Regions from separate parts of the Pseudocitrobacter cyperus genome, predicted to be linked through region 2. Evidence: predicted binding sites of a transcription regulator. Region 2 holds the regulator's gene; the other holds the start of a gene.
The links. The regulator PhoB, encoded in region 2, activates phosphate uptake and scavenging genes when phosphate is short. The targets are predictions, from matches to a motif close to CTGTCATAAAACTGNCNNAT.
Positions count from the first base shown of each region.

Region 1: the regulator PhoB is predicted to act here: its motif matches at 2,413-2,432, upstream of pstS (phosphate ABC transporter substrate-binding protein PstS).

Region 1 is NZ_JAYMYY010000005.1:31,561-35,775, reverse strand. Features, by position in the region: gene pstA (phosphate ABC transporter permease PstA) at 1-198, opposite strand, end outside; gene pstC (phosphate ABC transporter permease PstC) at 198-1,157, opposite strand; gene pstS (phosphate ABC transporter substrate-binding protein PstS) at 1,285-2,325, opposite strand; gene glmS (glutamine--fructose-6-phosphate transaminase (isomerizing)) at 2,628-4,215, opposite strand, start outside.
Region 2 is NZ_JAYMYY010000001.1:1,664,584-1,668,798, forward strand. Features, by position in the region: gene brnQ (branched-chain amino acid transporter carrier protein BrnQ) at 1-51, opposite strand, end outside; gene phoR (phosphate regulon sensor histidine kinase PhoR) at 463-1,758, opposite strand; gene phoB (phosphate response regulator transcription factor PhoB) at 1,780-2,469, opposite strand; gene sbcD (exonuclease subunit SbcD) at 2,663-3,865, shown strand; gene sbcC (exonuclease subunit SbcC) at 3,862-4,215, shown strand, end outside.

The DNA.
Region 1 (4,215 bases), on a different contig from region 2:
GGTAAACAACGCCAGCGACATACCGTCGATACCGCGAGTGACGGTGGACATCAGGATCCAGATAAGCCAGAAAAGACCGAACGCCATCGTCGCCATGGAAAGCGTCAGCGCGATACGGTTCTTCAGACGACGACGCGCCTGCATTTTGCGGCGAGATTCCGCCAGGGCCGCGGTGTTTTGCATTTCGAGCGTAGCCATTAACGCGCCCCCTCATTTTTCGCCAGGCGCATCACCATAAACTTAGATGCCGCCAGCACGATAAAGGTAATCACGAACAGGATCAGACCCAGTTCCATCAGCGCCGCAACGTGCAGCCCCGATTCCGCTTCGGCAAATTCGTTCGCCAGCGCCGAGGTAATACTGTTGCCCGGCATGTACAGCGAGGCGCTGTCGAGCTGGTAGGTGTTGCCGATGATAAAGGTGACGGCCATGGTTTCACCCAGCGCACGACCGAGGCCCAGCATAATGCCGCCAATCACCCCATTTTTGGTGAACGGAAGGACGATACGCCAGATAACTTCCCAGGTGGTACAGCCGATGCCGTAGGCCGACTCTTTCATCATTACCGGGGTTTGTTCAAATACGTCGCGCATGACCGCCGCGATGTACGGAATGATCATGATGGCGAGGATCACGCCAGCCGCCAGAATCCCGATACCAAATGCCGGGCCGGAGAACAGTGCGCCAACAAACGGGATATTAGAAAGTACGTTGCCGACCGGCTCCTGAAAATACGTGGCAAACAGCGGGGCAAAGATAAACAGGCCCCACATGCCGTAAACGATACTCGGGATAGCCGCCAGCAGTTCAATGGCGATACCCAACGGGCGACGCAGCCAGTTGGGAGCAAGTTCCGTCAGGAACAGCGCGATGCCGAAGCTCACCGGAACGGCGATCAGCAGCGCGATAATCGAGGTGACGAGGGTGCCGTAGATAGGAACCAGTGCACCGTAAATATCATTCGGCGCATCCCACTCTTTGGTCCACAGGAATGAGAAACCGAATTTTTCGATGCTCGGCCAGGAGGAGATGATCAGGGACACGATAATGCCGCCCAACATCAATAGCACAATCAGCGCAGCCAGTTTTACCAGTGCGCTGAAGATCATGTCACCCTTTTTACCCGGAGGGTTAAAAGCAGGCTTGGTTGCAGCCATAAATCACTCTTTCCGTTAAACGCGTTTTACGAAGTTGCCCGATGGCGCAAACGCTTATCGGGCCTACAGTGTTAACCGTAGGGCGGGTTAGCGCAGCGCTACCCGCCATTTTCGTCAATATTTCCCGTTAGTACAGCGCTTTACCGCTGCTGTCTTTCACACTGGTTTTCCATGCTGCACGAACCTGTTCTACCACGCTGTCCGGCAGTGAAGCATAATCCAGGTCATTAGCCTGTTTCGCGCCGTTTTTGTAAGCCCAGTCGAAGAACTTCAGTACTTCAACACCCTGCTCAGGTTTCTTCTGCTCTTTATGTACCAGGATGAAGGTGGTGGAGGTAATCGGCCACACATCGTCACCTTTCTGGTTTGTCAGATCCTGGGCGAAGGATTTGCTCCAGTCGACGCCTTTGGCGGCGTTAGAGAAGCTCTCTTCGGTCGGGCTTACCGGCTTACCGTCGGCAGAAACAATTTTGGTGTAGGCCAGGTTATTCTGTTTCGCGTAAGCGTACTCGACATAACCAATCGCACCCGGCAGACGCTGGACGAACGCGGCGATACCGTCGTTGCCTTTACCGCCAAGACCCGTCGGCCAGTTTACGGTAGAGCCCGCGCCGACTTTCGATTTCCACTCTTCGTTCACTTTCGCCAGGTAGCTGGTGAAGACGAAGGAAGTACCGGAACCATCCGCACGACGCACCACGGCGATATTCTGCGAAGGCAGTTTCACACCCGGGTTCAGTTTGGTGATGGCTTCGTCATCCCACTTCTTGATTTTGCCCAGGTAGATGTCACCCAGAGTTTTACCATCCAGCACCAGCTCGCCAGACTTCAGACCCGGAATGTTTACTGCCAGAACCACACCGCCGATAACGGTCGGGAACTGGAACAGGCCTTCCTGCGCCAGTTTTTCGTCAGACAGCGGGGCATCGGATGCACCAAAATCAACCGTGTGAGCATTGATCTGTTTTACGCCACCGGAAGAACCGATCCCCTGGTAGTTCACCTTGTTACCGGTCTCTTTCTGGTAGGTATCAGCCCATTTGGCATACACCGGCGCCGGGAATGTTGCACCTGCGCCAGTCAGGCTTGCTGCTGCAAACACAGAGAAAGCACTCATCGATAAGGTCGCGGCGACAACAGTTGCGACGGTGGTACGCATAACTTTCATAATGTCTCCTGGAAGGATTCATAAAGCATTGTTTGAGTGGCTACTGTGAGCAAAATAGGACAAACAGGTGACAGTTATATGTATGGAATATGACAGTTTTATGACAAGGAAGAACTTACCGCAAACATAGATATAAATATTATTAAATTCAAGTTGTTATCAGGTTTTGCGAATTTCAGATTTCAGCAATATTTTCTTTATATGACATCAGAAACAGTAGCTGAAAATGGCAGATTGTCATAAATCTCAGGCGGGGAATGGCGTAAAAAAGCTCCACCCGAAGGTGGAGCCTGAGTGAGTGATTACTCTACAGTCACCGATTTTGCCAGGTTACGCGGCTGGTCAACGTCGGTGCCTTTAATCAGCGCGACGTGATACGCCAGCAGTTGCAGCGGCACGGTGTAGAAGATTGGCGCAATCACCTCTTCAACGTGCGGCATCTCAATGATGTGCATGTTGTCGCTATTGGTGAAAGCCGCATCCTGGTCAGCGAAGACATAGAGTTGGCCACCACGCGCGCGAACTTCTTCAATGTTGGATTTCAGTTTTTCCAGCAGTTCGTTGTTCGGCGCAACCACGATAACCGGCATATCCGCGTCAATCAGCGCCAGCGGGCCGTGTTTCAGCTCGCCTGCGGCGTAGGCTTCCGCATGAATATAAGAGATCTCTTTCAGCTTCAGCGCGCCTTCCAGCGCAATTGGGTACTGATCGCCACGGCCCAGGAACAGCGCATGATGTTTGTCGGAGAAATCTTCGGCCAGCGCTTCAATGCGTTTATCTTGCGACAGCATCTGCTCGATACGGCTCGGCAGCGCCTGCAGGCCATGAACGATGTCGTGCTCAACGGAAGCATCGAGACCTTTCAGGTGAGCCAGTTTCGCCACCAGCATCAGCAGAACGGTAAGCTGAGTGGTAAATGCTTTGGTGGACGCTACACCGATTTCAGTACCGGCATTGGTCATCATCGACAGGTCGGATTCACGCACCAGCGAAGAGCCCGGCACGTTACAAATAGCCAGCGATCCCAGATATCCCAGCTCTTTCGACAGACGCAGGCCCGCGAGGGTATCTGCCGTTTCACCAGACTGAGACAGGGTGATCATCAGGCTATTACGACGCACGGCTGATTTGCGATAGCGAAATTCAGAAGCGATTTCCACGTCGCACGGAACCCCTGCCAGTGATTCAAACCAGTAGCGAGAAACCATCCCGGAGTTATAAGACGTGCCGCACGCGATGATCTGGATATGCTCCACTTTCGCCAGCAGTTCGTCAGCGTTCGGGCCCAGTTCACTCAAATCAACCTGGCCGTGACTGATGCGTCCGGTGAGGGTGTTTTTGATGGCGTTCGGCTGCTCGTAAATCTCTTTCTGCATGTAGTGGCGGTAAATACCTTTATCGCCCGCATCATATTGCAGACTGGATTCGATATCCTGACGTTTTACTTCTGCGCCAGATTTGTCGAAGACGGTAACAGAGCGACGGGTCACTTCGGCGATATCGCCCTCTTCAAGGAAGATGAAGCGACGAGTCACCGGCAGCAGCGCCAGTTGGTCAGAAGCGATAAAGTTTTCACCCATCCCCAGACCGATGACCAGCGGGCTACCTGAACGCGCAGCCAGCAGCGTTTCCGGATTACGGGTATCCATAATAACGGTGCCGTAAGCGCCACGCAGTTGCGGGATAGCGCGTAACACCGCTTCACGCAGCGTGCCGCCCTGTTCCATTTCCCAGTGCACCAGGTGTGCGATCACTTCAGTGTCGGTTTCGGACACGAAGGTATAGCCACGACCCTGCAACATTTCGCGCAGCGGTTCATGGTTTTCGATGATGCCGTTATGCACCACCACAATGTGTTCAGAAACATGCGGATGCGCGTTGGTTTCTGAT
Region 2 (4,215 bases):
GGTCATAAAGCCCAGAGCGATGATATCGCGAGATTTTAACTGATGGGTCATAGGTAACTACTGCCTGTGGATGTGGTGTTGTACAAATAAAAACTTTTGCGCCCGCGCCTGTGGAATCTTTCAGAGGAAACAAGCAACAAACTCAGCGGGATATGCTCCCTTCGTAGCGTGAGGAAGAATAGTTTTTTGATTTGCTACGCAAACACAGTCATAACACGACTGTATAAGGCGCAATTTAAACGCTTATAACGTTTTAAAGCAATATGGGATCGCAAAACCAGACGATTATGCCAATACTAAATTCAAACCTGGCACGAATAACCAGATATAGGAAAAACACATGGCTGATCGTGCGAACAAAAAAACGTCAGTTGTTCATTAATTGTTCGCCAGATAATTGACTGCAAAGCAAACAGACCAGCCGAGGCTGGTCTGTGGCAACTCTTCATGACACCGTGCAAATTAATCATTCGCTTTGGCGATCAACCTTTCTGGCAACAGAAAACTGAAACGTGACCCTTTACCCAGCTCACTCTCGATTTCCAACCGGCTATCATGATGATTTAGCGCATGTTTCACTATCGCCAGCCCCAGGCCACTCCCACCGGTCTGACGCGAGCGCGCTTTATCAACGCGATAAAAACGCTCGGTTAAGCGGGGAATATGCTCTGGCGCAATACCCGGCCCAGTGTCCTCCACGCTGAACAGTACGCCATGGGGCGCACGTTGCCAGCGCACGGTGATGGACGTTCCTGCTGGCGTATGATTCACGGCGTTATAGACCAGGTTCGATACCGCACTGCGCAGTTGATCTTCATTGCCCAGCACTTTCAGGGTCTCATCGACCTCAAAGTGTAATTCATGATGCTGCTGGCTCAGGGTCTGCGCTTCACGCTCAGCTACCCGCAACATCATCGGCACATCCACCGTCTCATTGAGCGCCAGCGTCGGGGCAGCTTCTATTTTTGACAGGGTCAAAAGCTGTTTGACCAGCCCCTCCATACGCTGCGTTTGCTCACGCATGGTGTGCAAGGCTTTTTCCCGCGTAGCCCCTTCCAGTACCTTCTCCTGAAGCATCTCCAGATACCCCTGCAACACCGTCAGCGGTGTGCGCAATTCGTGGCTCACGTTGGCAAAGAAATTGCGTCGCGCGCCTTCCAGTTGGTGCATTTGTGTCACATCACGCGCGACCATCAACAACTGGCGATCCGTATAGGGCATGATACGAATTTCCAGATGACGCCCGTAATTAAGAACCAGATGCAGCGGTTTCAGGAAATCACGCTGCTTGAGATGCTGTGTAAATTCCGGATAGCGCAGCAGGTTAAGAATATTTTGCCCGCTATCGTCCGGCCAGCGCAGGCCAAGTAGTTGTTGTGCCAGGCCGTTACACCAGAAAATCGCCCCTTCTTCAGTGGTCAGCACCACCGCATCAGGTAGAGATTCCGCGCCGCTGCGAAAGCGTTTAATCAGATTCCCCAGTTCACGACGGCGTTTTTTATTCCGCAACTGCATCTGGTTGAGGCCATATAACAGCGGCTCCCAACTTCCGCGACCCGGCGGGGGCGTCATACTACGGTCAACCCATAGCCACCACGAAAGACGCAGAAGATTCCAGAAATGCCAAATCAACAACCCGGTCACGGCAACCAGCAGAAACCAGGGAAGATGGCCAAAGACCAGCCCAAGAAACAGGGCCGGGAGACAACAGAGGAAAAGCTCTAAGGCGAGTCTTTTCCATGACAGCCGTTCCAGCACGCGTCACACTCCTGTTAACAATCAGAATCGGGCAGAGAAGCGATAGCCCGTGCCGCGAACGGTTTGCACCATACGGTCGTGGCCGCTGTGTTCCAGCGCTTTACGCAGGCGGCGGATATGCACATCCACCGTGCGGTCTTCCACATACACGTTGGTGCCCCAGACATGGTTTAGCAGTTGCTCACGGCTGTAGACGCGTTCAGGATGCGTCATAAAGAAGTGCAGCAGTTTAAATTCGGTCGGGCCCATATCGAGCGGGTTTTCCCCGGTCATCACGCGGTGCGAAGTTGGGTCAAGGCTTAATCCCTGCATCTCGATCACCTCTTCCACTGCCATCGGTGAAATGCGACGCATGACGGCTTTAATGCGCGCCACCAGCTCTTTCGGCGAGAAGGGTTTCGTAATGTAGTCATCCGCGCCGGTTTCCAGACCGCGCACGCGATCCTCTTCTTCACCGCGCGCCGTCAGCATCATTACCGGAATATCACGAGTCAGCGCTTCGCGCTTGAGATGTTTGATGAACTGTAGCCCTGAGCCGCCCGGTAGCATCCAGTCGAGCAGGATAAGATCGGGCCAGGGTTCATTGAGCTGATTCACCGCGCTGTCATAATCTTCCGCCTCAATCGGCTGGAAACCATTTTGTTCCAGCACGAAACAGACCATTTCGCGGATGGGTGCTTCATCTTCAACGACCAGAATGCGTCTCGCCATTTTATGCCCTGTTTTTTTAGCCATCAGTATACATTCGGCGTCATTATGCGTCAGATTTATGACAGTTTTATGAAAAACATGACCGTAAAATGATGGCGCTTTACGAAATATGACACTACCGGAATACACCCGTCGATCCCGCGGCCGGGGAATGTATAATCCCGGCTATGCTTTTTTCCCCACTGGGACGACGATGCAAATTCTTCATACTTCAGACTGGCACTTAGGCCAGAATTTTTACAGTAAAAGCCGTGCCGCAGAACATGAAGCATTTCTGAACTGGCTGCTGGAGACCGCGCAACGCGAACAGATAGACGCCATTATTGTGGCGGGCGATATCTTTGATACCGGCTCGCCGCCAAGCTATGCGCGTGAACTCTACAACCGCTTTGTGGTGAATCTGCAACAAACTGGCTGTCATCTGGTGGTGCTTGCAGGCAATCATGACTCCGTCGCCACGCTAAATGAATCACGCGATATTTTGTCGTTTCTGAATACCACGGTGATCGCCAGCGCCGGACACACGCCTTTTATCCTCAATCGCCGCGACGGCACGCCTGGCGCCGTGTTCTGCCCGGTGCCGTTTCTGCGCCCGCGCGATATCGTCGTCAGCCAGGCGGGGCTTTCTGGCGCTGAAAAACAGCAGCATTTACTGGAAACGATTACTGACTACTATCAGAAACAATACCAGCAGGCCTGCGAATTGCGCGGAGATCGCCCATTGCCGATTATCGCCAGCGGCCACCTGACCACCGTCGGCGCCAGTAAAAGCGATGCCGTGCGTGACATCTATATTGGCACACTGGATGCGTTTCCGGCGCAAAACTTCCCGCCTGCCGATTACATCGCGCTGGGGCATATTCACCGCGCGCAGAAAATTGGCGGCAGCGAGCATATCCGCTACAGCGGTTCACCCATTCCGCTCAGCTTTGATGAAACCGGCAAAAGTAAAAGTGTGAATCTGGTGACTTTTATTGATGGCAAGCTTCAGGATGTCACACCACTGGAAGTCCCCGCGACCCAGCCGCTGGCGGTGATTAAAGGCGATTTTGATAGCATCAGCCATCAACTGGCGCAGTATCGCAACGCCCCGACAGAGCCGCCGGTGTGGCTGGATATCGAAATTACCAGCGATGAGTATCTTCATGATATTCAGCGTAAAATTCAGGTCATTACCGACGATCTCCCGGTCGACGTACTGCTGGTCAGGCGCAGCCGAGAACAGCGTCAACGCATTCTTGATAATAGCCTGCGAGAAACCCTGAGCGAACTGGAAGTGGAAGACGTTTTTCAGCGTCGTCTGGCGCTGGAAACGCTGGAAGAGGCGCAACAGGAGCGCCTGAAAACACTGTTTAATCTCGCCGTTCACTCACTGGATGAGGAACCACAGCCATGAAAATCCTCAGCCTGCGCCTGAAAAACCTCAACTCGTTGAAAGGCGAATGGAAAATCGATTTTACCGCCGAGCCGTTCGCCAGTAACGGCCTGTTTGCCATTACCGGCCCTACCGGGGCGGGGAAAACCACCCTGCTGGACGCCATTTGTCTCGCGCTGTATCACGAAACACCGCGCCTCAATACCGTTTCGCAATCGCAAAACGACCTGATGACCCGCGACACTGCCGAATGTCTGGCGGAAGTGGAGTTTGAAGTTCAGGGCGTCGCTTACCGCGCTTTCTGGAGCCAGAACCGCGCCCGCAATCAGCCGGATGGCAATCTTCAGGCGCCACGCGTCGAACTGGCGCGC